Regions from separate parts of the Streptomyces vinaceus genome, predicted to be linked through region 2. Evidence: riboswitches for the same ligand, from Rfam matches in the RefSeq annotation. Region 2 holds a riboswitch; each other region holds the start of a gene.
What was found. A riboswitch is a leader RNA that binds a small molecule or an ion and turns the genes downstream of it on or off. The one in region 2 is predicted to bind cobalamin.
Positions count from the first base shown of each region.

Region 1: another riboswitch for cobalamin. It lies ahead of CP980_RS25450 (cobalamin biosynthesis protein); the one in region 2 lies ahead of CP980_RS01510 (prenyltransferase/squalene oxidase repeat-containing protein).
Region 3: another riboswitch for cobalamin. It lies ahead of CP980_RS10115 (energy-coupling factor ABC transporter permease); the one in region 2 lies ahead of CP980_RS01510 (prenyltransferase/squalene oxidase repeat-containing protein).
Region 4: another riboswitch for cobalamin. It lies ahead of CP980_RS32520 (CoA-acylating methylmalonate-semialdehyde dehydrogenase); the one in region 2 lies ahead of CP980_RS01510 (prenyltransferase/squalene oxidase repeat-containing protein).

Region 1 covers NZ_CP023692.1:5,642,889-5,646,934, reverse strand. Annotated here, with positions in the region: gene CP980_RS25460 (inorganic phosphate transporter) at 1-560, shown strand, start outside; gene CP980_RS25455 (hypothetical protein) at 589-810, shown strand; cobalamin riboswitch at 935-1,085, shown strand; gene CP980_RS25450 (cobalamin biosynthesis protein) at 1,124-2,083, shown strand; gene CP980_RS25445 (cobyric acid synthase) at 2,080-3,603, shown strand; gene CP980_RS25440 (putative cobaltochelatase) at 3,707-4,046, shown strand, end outside.
Region 2 covers NZ_CP023692.1:324,796-328,841, reverse strand. Annotated here, with positions in the region: gene CP980_RS01515 (prenyltransferase/squalene oxidase repeat-containing protein) at 1-1,184, opposite strand, end outside; cobalamin riboswitch at 1,516-1,643, shown strand; gene CP980_RS01510 (prenyltransferase/squalene oxidase repeat-containing protein) at 1,759-3,171, shown strand; gene CP980_RS01505 (hypothetical protein) at 3,298-3,708, shown strand; one part of gene CP980_RS01500 (IS5 family transposase) at 3,726-4,046, opposite strand, start outside.
Region 3 covers NZ_CP023692.1:2,331,310-2,335,355, reverse strand. Annotated here, with positions in the region: gene CP980_RS10130 (energy-coupling factor ABC transporter ATP-binding protein) at 1-702, opposite strand, end outside; gene cbiQ (cobalt ECF transporter T component CbiQ) at 699-1,448, opposite strand; gene CP980_RS10120 (energy-coupling factor ABC transporter substrate-binding protein) at 1,452-1,811, opposite strand; gene CP980_RS10115 (energy-coupling factor ABC transporter permease) at 1,817-2,509, opposite strand; cobalamin riboswitch at 2,539-2,733, opposite strand; gene CP980_RS10110 (SsgA family sporulation/cell division regulator) at 2,997-3,404, opposite strand; gene CP980_RS10105 (hypothetical protein) at 3,604-3,909, opposite strand.
Region 4 covers NZ_CP023692.1:7,212,235-7,216,280, reverse strand. Annotated here, with positions in the region: gene CP980_RS32530 (enoyl-CoA hydratase/isomerase family protein) at 1-12, opposite strand, end outside; gene CP980_RS32525 (acyl-CoA dehydrogenase family protein) at 9-1,160, opposite strand; gene CP980_RS32520 (CoA-acylating methylmalonate-semialdehyde dehydrogenase) at 1,157-2,656, opposite strand; cobalamin riboswitch at 2,888-3,066, opposite strand; gene CP980_RS32515 (cobalamin-binding protein) at 3,126-4,046, shown strand.

The DNA.
Region 1 (4,046 bases), 5.3 Mb from region 2:
GCACCATGGGCAGCGGCCTGACCGACCTGCAGCCGCAGCAGGGCTTCGCCGCCCAGACCTCGGCCGCGAGCGTCATCCTGGCCTCCTCCACCCTCGGCTTCTCCCTCTCCACCACCCACGCGTGCTCCGGCGCCGTCATGGGTGCGGGCCTCGGCCGCAAGGGAGGCGTGGTCCGCTGGTCCACCGCCAGCCGCATGTTCATCGCCTGGGGCCTGACCCTGCCGGCCGCCGCCGTCGTCGCCTCCGGTGCCGAGCTGGTCATGCGCACCGGTGACGTCGGTGTCGCCGCCGTCGCGCTCTTCCTGGTCGCCTCCTGCGTCGCCATCTGGCTCATCTCGCGCCGCCAGGTCGTCGACCACAGCAACGTCAACGAGGTGCAGCCGGCCGCGGCCGAGGAGCCGGGCGTCGTCACCACGGCCATGGCCGCCGTCACCGTCCCGCCGACGGTGGCCGCCGAGGCCGCCGCCGGTACGACCGCCGCGGTCACGGACGAGGCGCTGAAGGCCACCATCCCGGCGGCCGCACCGACCACGCCGGCGGCCCCCGCCGCCGCGGTCTGACCCCGAGAACGACAGAGGAATCCGCAGTATGAAGATCGACTGGGCAGCACTCGGCTCCGTCTTCGGGGTCAGCCTCTCCGCCACCGTCGCCCTCGTGGCCCTGTTCACCCTGGGTCTGGTGGGCCTCTCCAAGCACGAGACCGCCACCGAGCAGGGCGGCGCCGCCACCCTCGCCCGCAGCGGCGCGTACGCCTGCTTCGCGCTCGTCGCGGCGGCCGTGGGGTACGGGATCTACCTGATCGTCAGCTGACCCGGTCCGACCGACCGGTCCACGGCGTGCCGAAGCTCCCTCCGGGATTCCCGGGGGGAGCTTTCGTGCGCCCGCGACCCGCCTCCCTGACCTGCACCGCCGCAGGTCAACGGCGAGTTGACGGGCCTTCTCGGTGCGTGGTGGACTGCCCGAGCCAATACGGCGGCATGGAGAGGAAGTCCGGTGCGAATCCGGCGCGGTCCCGCCACTGTCACCGGGGAGCACGCGGCGCGTGCGCCCCGGGAGCCAGGAACTCCCACCGCCGGACACGTCGAACCAGGGCGCGGACCCTGAGTGAGGACATACCTGCACCATGCGTGCCGACCGCGTCTTCGCGTACGGCGCCACGGCGGGCCTGATCGGCGACCGGATCCTCGGTGATCCGCGCCGGGGGCACCCCGTGGCCGCCTTCGGACGAGCCGCCACCGCCGTCGAGCGCGCCCTGTGGCGCGACGACCGCGCACGGGGCGTTCTGCACACCCTCATATGCGCCGGGGGCGCGGCAGCCGTCGGCGCGCTGGGCGCCCGCGCCGTGCGCTCCCGGCCCGCGGCCACCCGTATCGCCCTGACCGCGGTGGCCACCTGGGCCGTCGTCGGCGGCACCTCGCTGGGCCGGGAGGCCCGCGCCATCGGCGGCGCGCTCGCCGCCGGGGACGCCGAGGTGGCCCGGGAGCGGCTGCCGCACCTGTGCGGGCGCGATCCGCAGGCCCTGGACGGGCAGCAGATGGCCCGCGCCGTCGTGGAGTCGGTCGCCGAGAACACCTCCGACGCGGTGGTCGGCGCCCTGGTGTGGGGCGCCGCGGCCGGTGTCCCGGGGCTGCTGGCGTTCCGCGCCGTGAACACCCTGGACGCGATGGTCGGCCACAAGTCCCCGCGCCACCTGCGCTACGGCTGGGCCTCGGCCCGGCTCGACGACCTCATGGGCTGGCCGGGCGCCCGGCTGACCGCGCTGGCCGCCGCGGCGGCCGGGCCCGACCGGCGGGGAGCCGTACGCGCCTGGCGCGCGGACGCCGCCGCACACCCGAGCCCGAACGCCGGGCCCGTGGAGGCCTCCTTCGCCGGGGCGCTCGGGGTGCGGCTGGGCGGGACCCTTTCGTACGGCGGGCGCATCGAGCACCGGGCCGTGCTGAACGGCGAGGAGGGGCGGCCGGTGGAGGCCGCCGACATCGAACGCGCGGTACGGCTGTCCCGTCAGGTGACGTGGCTGGCGCTGGGGGCGTGCGTGGCACTGCGCTGTGCGGTCTCGTACGGCATACGGAAGGGGCGCGGATGAGCGGCGCGAAGCAGCTCGGCGGGGGACTTCTCGTCGCCGGCACCACATCGGACGCGGGCAAGAGCGTGGTCACGGCGGGCATCTGCCGCTGGCTGGCCCGGCAGGGCGTGAAGGTGGCGCCGTTCAAGGCGCAGAACATGTCGCTGAACTCGTTCGTGACGCGCGAGGGCGCCGAGATCGGGCGCGCGCAGGCGATGCAGGCGCAGGCGGCCCGCGTGGAGCCGACGGCGCTGATGAACCCGGTGCTGCTCAAGCCCGGCAGCGACCGCAGCAGCCAGGTGGTGCTGCTGGGCAAGCCGGTGGGCGAGATGAGTGCGCGCGGCTACCACGGGGGGCGCCAGGAGCAGTTGCTCGGCGTCGTCACGGACTGCCTGGAGCAGCTGCGGGGCACGTATGACGCCGTGATCTGTGAGGGGGCCGGCAGTCCGGCCGAGATCAACCTGCGCCGGACCGACATCGTGAACATGGGCATCGCGCGGGCCGCCCGGTTCCCGGTGGTCGTGGTCGGGGACATCGACCGGGGCGGGGTCTTCGCCTCGTTCTTCGGGACGACGGCCCTGCTGTCGCCGCAGGACCAGTCGCTGATCGCCGGATACATGGTCAACAAGTTCCGCGGCGACGTGTCGCTGCTGGAGCCCGGCATGGAGATGCTGCGCGGCCTGACCGGGCGCGCCACGTACGGGGTGCTGCCGTTCAAGCACGGCCTGGGCATCGACGAGGAGGACGGGCTCCGGGTCTCCCTGCGGGGCGCGGTGCGCGAATCGGTCGTGGCCCCGCCGCTCGGCGAGGACGTGCTGCGGGTCGCGGTGTGCGCGGTCCCGCTGATGTCGAACTTCACGGACGTGGACGCGCTGGCGGCGGAGCCGGGCGTGGTGGTGCGGTTCGTGGACCGGGCCGAGGAACTGGCCGACGCGGACCTGGTGGTGGTGCCGGGCACGCGCGGCACGGTGAAGGCGCTGGAGTGGCTGCGCGAGCGCGGCCTGGCGGACGCGCTGCTGCGGCGGGCCGCCGAGGGCCGGCCGGTGCTGGGGATCTGCGGCGGCTTCCAGGTGCTCGGCGAGCACATCGAGGACGAGGTCGAGTCGCGGGCGGGCTCGGTGGACGGGCTGGGCCTGCTGCCGGTACGGATCCGCTTCGAGCGGGAGAAGACCCTGGAGCGGCCTTCCGGGACGGCGCTCGGCGAGGCGGTCGACGGGTACGAGATCCACCACGGGGTGGCCGAGGTGCTCGGCGGGGAACCGTTCCTGGACGGGTGCCGGGTCGGCTCGGTGTGGGGCACGCACTGGCACGGCTCACTGGAGTCGGACGGCTTCAGGCGGGCGTTCCTGCGCGAGGTGGCCGCGGCCGCCGGCCGCCGCTTCGTCCCGTCCCCGGACACCTCCTTCTCCTCCCTCAGGGAGGAGCAGCTGGACCTGCTGGGCGACCTGATCGAGGAACACGCCGACACCGACGGGCTGCTGAGGCTGATCGAAGCGGGGGCCCCGGCGGGCCTCCCCTTCCTCCCCCCGGGCGCGCCGTGACGGCCCCGGCCCCGCGGGCGGCCCCGCCCGCCCCGTACGACCACACCGGCCCGCGCACGCGCACCCGTACCCGTATCCGTATCCGCACAAGGAAAGGCATCGCATGAGCACGCCCTACCCGTTCACCGCAGTGGTCGGCCAGAGCGACCTGCGGCTGGCGCTCCTGCTCAACGCCGTGAGCCCGGCGGTCGGCGGCGTGCTCGTACGCGGCGAGAAGGGGACCGCCAAGTCCACCGCCGTGCGCGCGCTGTCCGCGCTGCTGCCGCAGGTCGACGTCGTCCCCGGCTGCCGTTTCTCCTGCACCCCGGCCGCCCCCGACCCCGCCTGCCCCGACGGCCCCCACGAGCCCGGCCCCGGCACCGCCCGGCCGGCGCGCATGGTGGAGCTGCCCGTCGGCGCCTCCGAGGACCGCCTCGTCGGCGCCCTCGACATCGAACGGGCCC
Region 2 (4,046 bases):
TCGCTGTCGCACCATCCGCCGGGGCGGATGAGGATGCCGGTGAAACCTCCGTCCTCGCACTGGAGGGCGGTCAGCCGGTTCACGGCGTCGGCCGGGGGCGTCACCCCGCCGTTGAGCAGGGCGATGACGGCCATGGCCTGGGCGTCGGACTGGCCGGTGGTGCGGAAGTCGCCCTTGGTGAGGCAGCCGTCGATCGTGTCGCCGTCGCCGATGTCGCGCGGACAGACGTACCTGACCAGGTCCCCGAGCAGGTCGTGTCCGCCGAACGCGCGGGGATCCTTTCCGGTGGACTCGGCGACGAGCGCGAGACGCGCGGCGGCGGTCGCGTCGGGGATGCCGTCCTTTCCGGCCGGGTAGGCGTAGGCGTCCGTCTCGGCGGGCCTGGCCAGGAAGTCGGCGGCCTTGCGGGCCGCCGGGCTCTTCGGGTCGGCGGCCGCGAGGGCGTAGACGGCTTCGGCGGTGAGGAGGTGGTTCGGAGAGGTGGCCCCCTCGTCGACGACGCGCTCGCCGTCCGTCAGCTTCCCGGTGAGCCAGCGGGCGGCGGCGGGCAGGTCGACGGTGCCCGGCGCCACGGTGGGCGGGGTCGTCGGGCCGGACGGGTCCGGGCCGGGGCCGCCGCCCCCCGCGCGGACGTCGGCGGGCGAGAAGGCGGGCTTGCCCGAGGTGCCGCCGACGTCCGTACCGCCGAACACCCAGGCGTCGACGTCGCCGGGCCCCGGGGTGCGGGCCATCGCACCGAGCGGGCTGTAGGTCCAGTTCTGCTGGCCGGGCGAGGCGGTCCAGTACGACCAGTAGGCGGTGGCCTGCGGGGTCAGGACACAGGGTTCCTTCTCCGCGGTGGGGTATTGCGTACCGGAGTTGAAGGACCCCTTGCCGATGCGGCAGATGAAGGCCGGGCCGTCGTGGACGGTGCCCTCGGTGGTGAAACCGGCCTCGTGGAGCAGGTCGTAGCCCGTGGTGGGCGTGGTGTCACAGCCCCGCTCGACCTTGCCCCCGAACGGGCCGAAGTCGACGGCGACGATCGCGCCGGTCGTGGCCGTGCAGCCCTCGATGGGGTCGGCCGCGGCGGACGGGCTCCCGGTGACCAAGGAGACGCTCGCGCCGAAGGCCAGCAGTACCGCCGATATCAGCGACACCAGCCTCTTTTTCCCCGTGCGTCGCTCTGCCAGCTCTGCGGTCCCCACCACGGCCCCTCGTGTCGGCCGGGCGGACGTGTGCGTGGCAAAGGGCTTCGGTCGCACGAGGAGCGCAAGGGAAGCCGTTCGAACCACGCCGTAGTCCGCGACGGCGTTTCTCGCTGCAAAACCTGGCTCCAGGCAGTCCGGCTCGCCCGGCGGTGCCGGGCCTACGGTTGCGGGTCAGCGCCGGATTCCGACCGGCTTCCCCTGGAACTGAGTGCTTATCAGTCGGAGTGGAACACGCCGATAAAGACAGCGTCAAGGTGGGATGCGTCTCACCGGCGAACGCTCCAGCGTCCCTCCGGCAGCGCGGCTCGCGGCGGCTGGCGGAGCCTTGATCACTCAGGTAGCGTCCTGGGCTGCCAGATGGGGGAATCCGGTGAGAAGCCGGAGCTGACGCGCAGCGGTGTGGGACGGCGGGGGCCGTCTCCGAGCCCGAATGCCCATACGGCGATGCAGTACAGGAAGCCGTACCACGCGTTCCGGACGGCGGCCCTCCGGCTTGCCCCGCCGTGCGCCCCGCGCGGTGGCGGAGCGCGTGCCGGACGCGGTCGGCGTCCGCCGATTCCAGGAGCAGGCCATGTCCCGTCCCCGTACCTCCCGCCGCCTCGCGCTCGCGGTGCCCGCCGCGCTCGGCGCCTTGGCCCTCACCGCGCTGCCCGCCTTCGCGACCTCCTCGCCCGCGCAGATCGCCGCGTCCAAGACCAATGGGGTCGCCTACCTCAAGTCGCTGCAGGCGGCGGACGGTTCGTACGCCGGCTCCGGGCTGTCCAACGAGTGGGCGTTCAGCGCCTTCGCCGCCGCCGGTACGGCCGTCGTCGACGTCTACCCCGGTGGCGACACCACGAAGAACGCCCGGTCCGTCTACCGCAACCTGCTCTCCACGTCCGGCTGGCCGTCGGCCTCCCCGGTCGTCACCGACTACGAGCGCGGCGCGCTGAACGCGTACGCCGCCGGCATCGACCCGGCCCGCGTCTCGGCCTCCCGCAACCTGGTCGCGAACATCTACGCGTACTGGCAGACGGCGGAGGCGGGCTACTTCGGCCCCTCCGGGAACTTCAACGGCACCGTATTCGCCGCGCTTTCGCTGGGCGGCGCCAAGACCCAGGCCGGCGGCGCGCGCGTTCCGCAGGCGCTCACGGACTCGATGGTCACCCGGATCCGCGCCAACCAGCACGTCGACGGCGGCTGGACCTACAACAAGGCCGAGGGCAACCCGACCGTCCTCAACTCGGCGGGCGATGTGGACATGACCGGCGCGGCCATGGCGGCCCTCTGCGTCTCCGGCGTCCCCAACACGGACACGGACGTCGTCCAGGCGAAGAACTTCCTGAAGAGCAAGCTCGTCACCGCGACCGGTGCCTTCAACTCCCTGTACGGGGTCAACACCAGCTCCAACGGCTGGGGCGTCGCGGGCCTCAACGCCTGTGGCTTCAACCCACAGACCGGAGACTTCCTCACCGTCGCGGGCAAGACCCCGATCGACTTCCTGATAGCCAACCAGTACAACCCGGCCGGCGGCTTCAAGTACAAGCCGACCGACACCACCCCGTCCGCGTACGCCTCCATCGACGCCCTGCGCGCCGTCGCGGGCGGCGGATTCACCGCGGCCCCGCCGGTCCCTGTCACCCCCGGCGCCCCGCAGTGGGTCGCCCAGACGGCCTTCACCGCCGGTACCGCGACCAAGCTGGCCCTCACCGTCGACGACGGCGCGGGCAACCTCAAGGTCTGCTCCGTGGCCTTCACCCCGACCGGTACGACCACCACCCTCGGCGACGTCCTGAACGCGGCGACCACGGCGGCCACCCCGTCCGGCTGCGTCACGAGCGTCACCCCCGCCTCGGGGTCCGGCACCGTCACCGACATCAACGGCAAGGCCAACAGCGGCTCCGGCACCTGGAAGGTGAGCATCGACGGCTCGGCCTTCGCCGCCGCCGCCCGGGGCCAGGTCGTCAACGTGGGCGACACCATCGCCCTGCGATGGGGCGCCTGATCACCCAACACCCTCGGGGGCCGCGGACCTTCGGGTCCGCGGCCCCCGAGTACCGGACTAGGACCTGTCGTCAAAGTGTGATCGCCTCTCGGTCCCATTCTGACGGGGCACGGTCATGATGGGCTGATGAGTCGATACACAGAGGTCATCGTCCTGGCGCGACGGGCCGAAGAGGTCATGGAACCCCTCACTCGCCCCAGCGACAGCCGGGATTGGCACCAGTGCTTCACACCGGTGGATGACCATATGTTCGCCGGGCTGCGCACGCCGTCCGAAGAGTGTTACGCGTGGGTTGTTCAGTTCATCCGCCACAACTGGCGTGGGTTGCTGAGCCACCTGGAGTCTCTGGCATGGCCGGATCCGCACTCCGTTCAAGTCCTCGTTCGTGACGAGGAGGACGACTGCTTCGGCCTATGGATGATCTATGACGGCAAACTGGTCGAAGTGCCGCTGCCGCGCACCGAACGAGAGCCGTTCTCAGCGTCCGTTACCGGAGTCCTTTCTCGGACTGACCGTCGCGCCGGAGAGCCCCTGTAAGAAGTGACTTCAACGTGTCACGCCCACATCAGGAGCGAGGCGAGGGAGACGGCTGCTTGGTGGGACTCGGCGGTCTTGTCGTATCGGGTGGCTATCCCGCGCCATTGCTTCAAGCGGTTGAAGCACCGTTCCACGACCTTGCGGTGCTTGTAGACCTCCTTGTCGAAGGCCGGAGGTGGGCCGCCGAGGCTTCCTTTCCGGGCCCGGTTGCGCACCTGGTCGGCACGCTCAGGGATGGTGTGCCTGATGCCGCGGCGCCGCAGCCAGGTGCGGATCGCCTTGGAGCTATAGCCCCTGTCGCCGATGACGCGATCGGGTCTGCTCCGGGGCCGGCCCGG
Region 3 (4,046 bases), 2.0 Mb from region 2:
GGCCAGCAGCTCCGGGTCCGACAGCAGGGTCTGAGCCGGGCCCGTGCGGATGCCCGACGGGGTCAGCACCGCCGCGTCGTCGGCCCAGCGGACCGCCAGGTCCACGTCGTGCGTGGCCATCACCACCGTGGTGCCGGCCGCGCGCAGCCGGGCCAAGACGTCCAGCAGGCGCTCCTGGCCGTCCGGGTCCAGGCCCGCCGTCGGCTCGTCCAGGATCAGCACCCGCGGAGCCATCGCCACCGCCCCCGCGATGGCCGCGCGCTTGCGCTGCCCGTACGAGAGCAGGTGCGTCGGGCGGTCCCGCAGCGCCGTGATGTCCAGCGCGGCGAGCGCGGAGTCCACCCGGGCGCGCACCTCGTCCGCCGCCAGCCCCAGGTTCATCGGGCCGAAGGACACGTCCTGTTCCACCGAGGCCGCGAACAGCTGGTCGTCCGGGTCCTGGACCACCAGCTGCACCGCCGTGCGCAGGCGGGTCAGCCCCGCCCGGTCGTACGAGACCGCCGTCCCGTCGAGGCGCAGCGAACCCGGGCCGGGCCGCAGGCCCCCGCTCAGCAGCCGCATCAGCGTGGTCTTGCCACTGCCGTTGCGGCCCAGCAGGACCAGCGCGCGGTCCGGCGCGATGGCGAAGTCCACGCCGGCCAGGACCGCCGGGCCGTCCTCGTACGCGTAACCGGCGCCGGCCAGTTCCACCAACGGGTTCACAGGTAGAGCCCCTTCAGGGTGAGGGTCAGGGTGATCAGGGCGGCCAGCAGCGCCCCCGACGCCGCCAGGAACCGCCAGGACAGGGCCGCCTCGGGTACGAGGACCCGCAGCGCGCCGTCGTATCCGCGCCCGGCCAGGCCCTCCTGGAGCCGCGCCGCGCGATCGAAGGCCCGTACGAAGGACGTCGCGGCGAGCCCGGCCAGCGAACGCCACACCGCCGCCCGCCCGGACTGGCCCAGCCGGGCCGCCTGGGCGCGCCGGACCTGGGTCATCGAGTCCAGCAGCAGGAAGCCGATGCGGTACATGACCAGGGCCACGTCCACCACCGGCGCCGGGACCCCGGCCCGGACCAGCCGGGGCAGCACGTCCGAGACGGGCGTGGTGAAGGCGAAGAGCAGCACGCCGAGGGAGGCCGCCGAGGTCCGCAGCAGCAGCTCGGCGGCGTGCCGGGGGCCGTCGGGCGCGAGCGAGACGAACCCGCCGGGGCCGCCGACGGCCACCAGCAGTGGGAGCGCGCCGGTGAAGCAGAAGCCCAGCGGGATCCGGAAGGCCCGCCACAGCTGCCGCCCGGCCACGCCGGCCGGGCCGAGCAGCACGGCGAGCGTGGCGGCGGCGACCAGCGGACCGCCGGGCCAGGGCGGCAGGCATACGGCGCTGACCGTCAGGCCGAGCCCCAGCAGGGCCTTTTCCAGGGGATGCCGGCGCCGCCACCGGCTCGCGTGCGCCGCCACGTCGATCGGCAGCACCGCCTACGACTCCGAGGCGGCGGTGTCGGGCCGGTCCGCGGAGGCGTCCGGCCGGGCCGCGGCCGCCGCGGTCGCCTGGCGGCGTCCCTTGCGGACGCCGAAGTAGTACGCGAGCACACCCGCGCCCAGGGCCGCCTGGAGGGCGAACAGGGCCGACTCGACCTCCCCGGACGGGGGTTCGTACAGCGGCGAGAACCACGGCTCGTAGTCGGGCTTCAGCTCCGTGATCGCCGACTCCGCCTGCGCGTCGGCGCCCGCGAACGGCTCCTCCTTGCCCTCGCCCATCCCCAGCGCGATCGGCAGCACGGCCAGCGCCGCCACCAGGAGCAGCAGCAGGCCGTTGATCTTCGCGTTCCGGCTCATGCCCATCACACGGCCGCCTTCTGCTCGCTGCGACCGGTGAACTTCGCGACGCCCAGCCGGACCAGGTCCGACTTGCTCGACTGCATCAGCAGCCGCATCACGAGAACCGTCAGCAGCCCCTCGCTCACCGCGAGCGGGATCTGCGTCACCGCGAAGATGCCGCCGAACTTCGCGAGCGCGCCCGGGAACCCGGTGCCGGGGTCCGGGAAGGCCAGCGCCAGCTGCACGGACGTCACGCAGTAGGTCACCAGGTCGGCGAAGAACGCGCCGAAGAATACGGTCACCATCAGCGGCACGTCGAAGCGCTTCAGCAGCAGGTACACCCCGTACCCGGCCCACGGCCCGGCGATCGCCATCGAGAACACGTTCGCGCCGAGGGTGGTCAGCCCGCCGTGCGCCAGCAGCAGCGCCTGGAAGAGCAGGGTGATCGTGCCGAGCACCGCCATGATGGGCGGCCGGAACAGGATCGCTCCGAGCCCGGTCCCGGTGGGGTGCGAACAACTGCCCGTCACGGACGGGATCTTGAGGGCGGACAGGACGAACGTGAACGCTCCGGACGCCCCGAGCAGCAGCGTGCTCTCCGGGTTCGCCTTCACCTCGCGGGAGAGGGCGCGGACACCGTGGACGACGAACGGAGCGGACGCGGCGCCCCAGGCGACCGCGTGCAAAGGGGGCAGGAACCCCTCGGCTATATGCATGAGTGGGGAGACCTCTCCAGCACCTCGTGGATGGACAACGCGCCCCGGCCGGTCTCCTGGCTCACGGGTGCTGATGCCCTGACCCCGCCTTCCCGGGCGGTGCGGAACCTCCCGCGCCGCCCAGTGGCTTCCCTAAGGAGTGGAGCCGGACTTCCCGTTCACAGTGGCGAGGGCCGCACCGGTTTCCCACCGGTTTCCCGTACACCAAGGCCAGCTGACCCTAGTCGGAGGGACGGACCTGCACCAACCCGGCCCGAACGCCCGCCGGCAGGCGCGGGGCGCTCGGCGCGGTCTCACCGGCACTCGTCGCGGTGCGCGACGTCCAGCACGAGCCGCTCGGGCGCGTGCAGGGTGGAGGAGCGGACCGCCGGCGTCGAGGCGAAGGCGGCGCTCGCCCCAGCGGGCGTTCACGACGAGCGGCGCGGGCCGGACGCTCATGGTTGCACCCAAACCGGGCCCAACTCAACGGATCTTATGGAAACGTCATTTATCGGGGCAGCAGGGTGCTCAGCTGGGCGTCCAGGTCGTAGTGCCGCCGCTCTTCGCCGCGCGGCACCAGGGCGACCAGCCGCCGGCACAGCACCCGCACGTCCTTCGCCCGGGCGGACACCACGCAGCTCTGCGCGCCGTTGCTGAAGGCGAGGAAGACCCGCGGCTCCCCGCCCTGCCAGCGCGGCCACACCCGGACGTCGCCCTCGCCCGTCACGCAGGTCTCCCCGTCGAGCAGCAGGTCCCGGGAGAACACCCAGCGCGCCAGGTGCGTCCCGGCGCCGCGGAAGTCGAGCGCCAGCTCGTAGGGCCGGTCGCGGCGGTACGTGAAGGCCCCGGACACCGGCACGGGCTCGGGGGAGGCCTCCAGCCGGAGGGGGAGGACGCGGTACTCGATGCCGTCCATGCGCTGCGCCTCTCTGTCGTGCCCCGCCCGGGGCGCTCGCGGCCCCTCTCGGGCAAGCTAGCCCACCCCCCGGCCGCCCCCGCGGGCCGAAGGTCCCGACCCCGGGGGCCGCTGGGCCCGTCTTCGCACAGGAACGGGGCCGGGAACGCGAAGGGGCCCGCCCTCCGGGGGGAGGGCGGGCCGCCGCGTCACCGGTCCGTTACGGGACGGGGTGGAAGACGAACGAGCCGTTGGCCTGACCGATGGCCGTGTAGCCGGCGCCGTTGGCCTGGGCGCCGTCGTTCTGGTTGGACGCCCCGGAGCCCGTGGCGACCTGCTGGGTGGTGGAGGAGTTGCCGAGGTTGCTGCCGGCGATACCGCTGCCGAGGATCTCGCCGACGGCGGCGTTGGACGAGACGCCCGCACCGGCACCGTTGTCGGCCTGGGCCGTGCCCGTGAAGAGCGCGACGGCGAAGGGGAGCGCTGCGACAGCCGCCAGGACGCGGATGCTGCGGTTGCTTGCCATGATGAAGTCCTCCCGTACACAAAAAGGCTGCGGTCCAAGGCGGTTGGCCGGCCGCCGGGGGTGTGGCCGCGACGTCACGTGATCACCATGGCGCATGTGATCATCGAGAGACCAGCCCGGAGCCGAGGGTTCGCCCT
Region 4 (4,046 bases), 6.9 Mb from region 2:
TCCTTCGCTCATCGCAGGGCCTCCGTCAGGCCGCGGGCGACGATGACACGCATGATCTCGTTGGTCCCTTCCAGGATCTGGTGCACCCGCAGATCGCGGACGATCTTCTCGATGCCGTACTCACTCAGGTAGCCGTAGCCGCCGTGGAGCTGGAGTGCCTCGTCGGCCACGGCGAAACCCGTATCGGTGGCGAACCGCTTGGCCATCGCACACAGTTCCGCGGCCTTCGGGTCCCCCGCGTCGAGTGCCTCGGCGGCCGTACGGAGCAGGGCGCGGGCCGCGGCCAGCCCGGTGGCCATGTCCGCCAGCCGGAACTGCAGCGCCTGCGCGTCCAGCAGCGGGGATCCGAAGGCCTCGCGGTCGGCGAGGTGGGCCAGGCTCCGGTCCAGAGCGCTCTGGGCTCCGCCGAGCGAGCAGGCGGCGATGCCGAGGCGTCCGCCGTTGAGGCCGTGCATGGCGATGCGGAAGCCGTCGCCCTCCGCGCCGAGCCGGCGGTCGGCCGGCAGGCGGACCCCGTCGAGGACCACCTGCCGGGTGGGCTGGGCGTTCCAGCCCATCTTCCGCTCGTTGGCACCGAAGGAGACTCCGGGGTCGTCCCGTTCGACGACGAACGCCGAGATCCCCCGGGGGCCCGCCTGTCCGGTCCGGGCCATGACGAGGTACACGCCGGCCGCTCCGGCGCCGGAGATGAACTGCTTGACGCCGGTCAGGACGTAGTGGTCCCCGTCCCATACGGCGCGGGTGCGCAAGGCGCTGGCGTCGGAGCCGGTTCCGGGCTCGGTCAGGCAGTAGCTGCCCAGCGTGTCGGCGGCGCACAGGGCGGGCAGCCAGCGCCGGCGCTGTCCGTCGTCCCCGTAGCGGTCCACCATCCAGGCGACCATGTTGTGGATCGACAGGTATCCGGCGATGGAGGGGCACCCGGTGGCGAGCGTCTCGAAGACGAGGACGCCGTCGCTGCGGCTGAGTCCCGAACCGCCGTGCTCCTCGCGGACGTAGACCCCGCCGAGGCCGAGGGAGGCCGCCCGTCGGATGACGTCGACGGGAAAGTGCTTGTCCCGGTCCCAGGCGACGGCGTGCGGGGCCAGGTGTTCCTGCGCGAAATCGAGGGTGACCTCGGCGAGGGCGAGCTGGTCCTGCGTGAGGGTGGTCACGGCGCTCATCCCATCGTCGGGATGGTGAAGCTCGCGCTCTCCTTGGCCCCGGAGGGCCAGCGCGAGGTGACGGTCTTGGTGCGGGTGTAGAAGCGGATCGAGTCGGGCCCGTGCTGGTTGAGGTCGCCGAAGCCGGACCGCTTCCAGCCGCCGAAGGTGTGGTAGGCCACCGGTACGGGGATCGGCACGTTGACACCGACCATGCCGGCGCCCACCCGGCGGGTGAAGTCGCGTGCCGTGTCCCCGTCGCGCGTGAAGATCGCGACGCCGTTGCCGTACGGGTGCTCCGTGGGCAGGCGCAGGGCCTCCTCGTAGTCGCGGGCCCGTACGACGGACAGCACCGGGCCGAAGATCTCCTCGCGGTAGATCCGCATCTGCGGGGTCACCCGGTCGAAGAGGGTGGCTCCGGCGAAGTACCCGGTCTCGTGCCCGGGGAGGGTGAAACCCCTGCCGTCCACGGCGAGTTCTGCGCCCTCGTCGACGCCTATGTCCACATAGCGCCGGACCCGGTCGAGGGCGTCCTGGCTGACCAGCGGCCCGAAGTCGGCTTCCGGGTCGTCGGAGGTGCCGATGCGCAGGGCGGCGATGCGCTCCTTCAGCTTCGCCACCAGGGCGTCGGCGGTCTCCTCGCCCACGGGCACGGCGACGGCGATGGCCATGCAGCGCTCACCCGCGGAGCCGTAGCCGGCACCGATCAGGGCCTCCACCGCCTGGTCGAGGTCGGCGTCCGGCATCACGATCATGTGGTTCTTGGCGCCGCCGAAGCACTGGGCGCGCTTGCCGTGCGCGGCGGCGGTGGCGTAGACGTGCGCGGCGACGGGGGTCGACCCGACGAATCCGAGGGCCTGGACCCGGGGATCTTCGAGCAGGGTGTCCACGGCTTCCTTACCGCCGTTGACGACGTTGAGCACGCCGGGCGGCAGGCCGGCCTCCAGGAACAGTTCGGCCAGCCGCAGGGGTACGGAGGGGGCGCGCTCGGAGGGCTTCAGGATGAAGGCGTTTCCGCAGGCCAGGGCGGGCGCGGCCTGCCACAGCGGGATCATCGCGGGGAAGTTGAACGGGGTGATCCCGGCCACGACGCCCAGCGGCGCGCGCAGCGAGTGCACGTCGATGCCGGTGCCGGCGTTGTCGGTGAACTCGCCCTTGAGGAGGTGCGGGATCCCGGCGGCGAACTCCACTACTTCCAGGCCGCGTTGGAGGTCACCGTGGGCGTCGGCGACGGTCTTGCCGTGCTCACAGGACAGCAGCCGGGCCAGCGACTCGCGTTCGCCCTCGATGAGTTCGAGGAAGCGCAGCAGGACGCGGGCGCGCCGCTGAGGGTTCCACCGGCCCCATTCCTCCTGGGCCTCCTCGGCGGACGCGATCGCCGCCTCGGTGTCGGCGCGGCCCGCCAGGGGGACCCGGGCCTGGACGGTGCCGGTGTTGGGGTCGTACACGTCGGCGAAGAGACCGGAGGTGCCGGTGGTGTGCTTTCCGCCGATGAAATGGGTGAGCTCGCGGACCATCGATGCCTGCTCTCTCGTCAGGTGAGGATCCGAGGAAGGCGCGGCGCTGCCGCAGTCCGGCACCGATCGGGGTGCGCACTGCGGGCTCGCCGCGGGGACAGGAAAGGGCCGGGGGCGCCCTCGTCGAGTCACGAACGCGAGGACAGGCCCTCGCCGTTCGGGTACTCCGCCGGATCACCAGGGCCGTGGTCACGTACCGGTGCCATGCGTGTCTGCTCCATCCTCGTGGACAACACGGAACACCCCACGGCCGGTATCCTGGCTCCCGGATCGACGCGCGTTCTCCGGCCTTCCCGACGGATGGTTTCCGTCAGTGGCCTGACCTGCTGAAGAACGCACTCCCCAGTCACAGTGGCGGGACCGCGCCGGATTCACACCGGCTTCCCTGCACCGCGGGCTTGTCACGAACATATAGTTGGACGTCCTAGTAAGTCCACCCCCACTCCGCGGCTCGATCTACGCTCAAGGCATGCGCATCGTCTCGCTGCTCCCGGCAGCCACCGACATCGTGGCCGAACTCGGCCTCGCCGCCGATCTGGTGGGCCGTACGCACGAGTGCGACTGGCCTCCGCAGGCCGTGGCCGGGGTACCGGTGGTGACGTCCGCCGGGCTCTCCTCCGACGCCCTGACCAGCCGGGAGATCTCCGACGCGGTCGGCGGCGCCGCTCACAGCGGCTCCTCGCTGTACACGCTCGACACCGACGCCCTCGGCGCCCTGGCCCCCGAGGTGGTCCTGACCCAGGACCTGTGCGACGTCTGCGCCGTCTCGTACGCGGGGGTCAGCCGGGCCGTGCGCGTCCTGGACGGCGGGCCCCGTGTGCTCAGCCTGGAGCCGCGCACTCTCGGCGACGTGCTGGACTGCCTGGTCACGGTGGGTGAGCTGCTCGGCGTACCGGATCACGCGCGGGCCCGGCGGGCGGAACTCGCCGACCGGCTGGACGCCGTACGCGGGCTCACCTCGGGGCGGCCGCGCCCCCGGGTCGTGGCGATCGAATGGCTGGATCCGCTCTGGCCGGCCGGGCACTGGGTGCCCGAGCAGATCACGTACGCGGGCGGCGAGGCGCTGATCGCCGCCCCGGGCGAGCACACCCGGCCCATGGACTGGGAGACGGTCCGGGCCGCCCGCCCGGACGTGCTGCTCCTGCTGCCCTGCGGGTTCGCCCCGGAGCGCACCGTACGCGAACGGGAGCTGCTGACGTCCCTGCCCGGCTGGGAGGAACTGCCCGCGGTACGGGCCGGCGCGGTGTGGGTGGTGGACGGCCCCGCCTACTTCAACCGGCCGGGCCCCCGCGTCGTGCGCGGCGCGGAGGTTCTGGCGCACGTCCTGCACGGGGTCCGGGCCGGCGAGCCGGTGACGGCGGCGGAGGCTTCCCGGCTGGGCGGTTCCTGA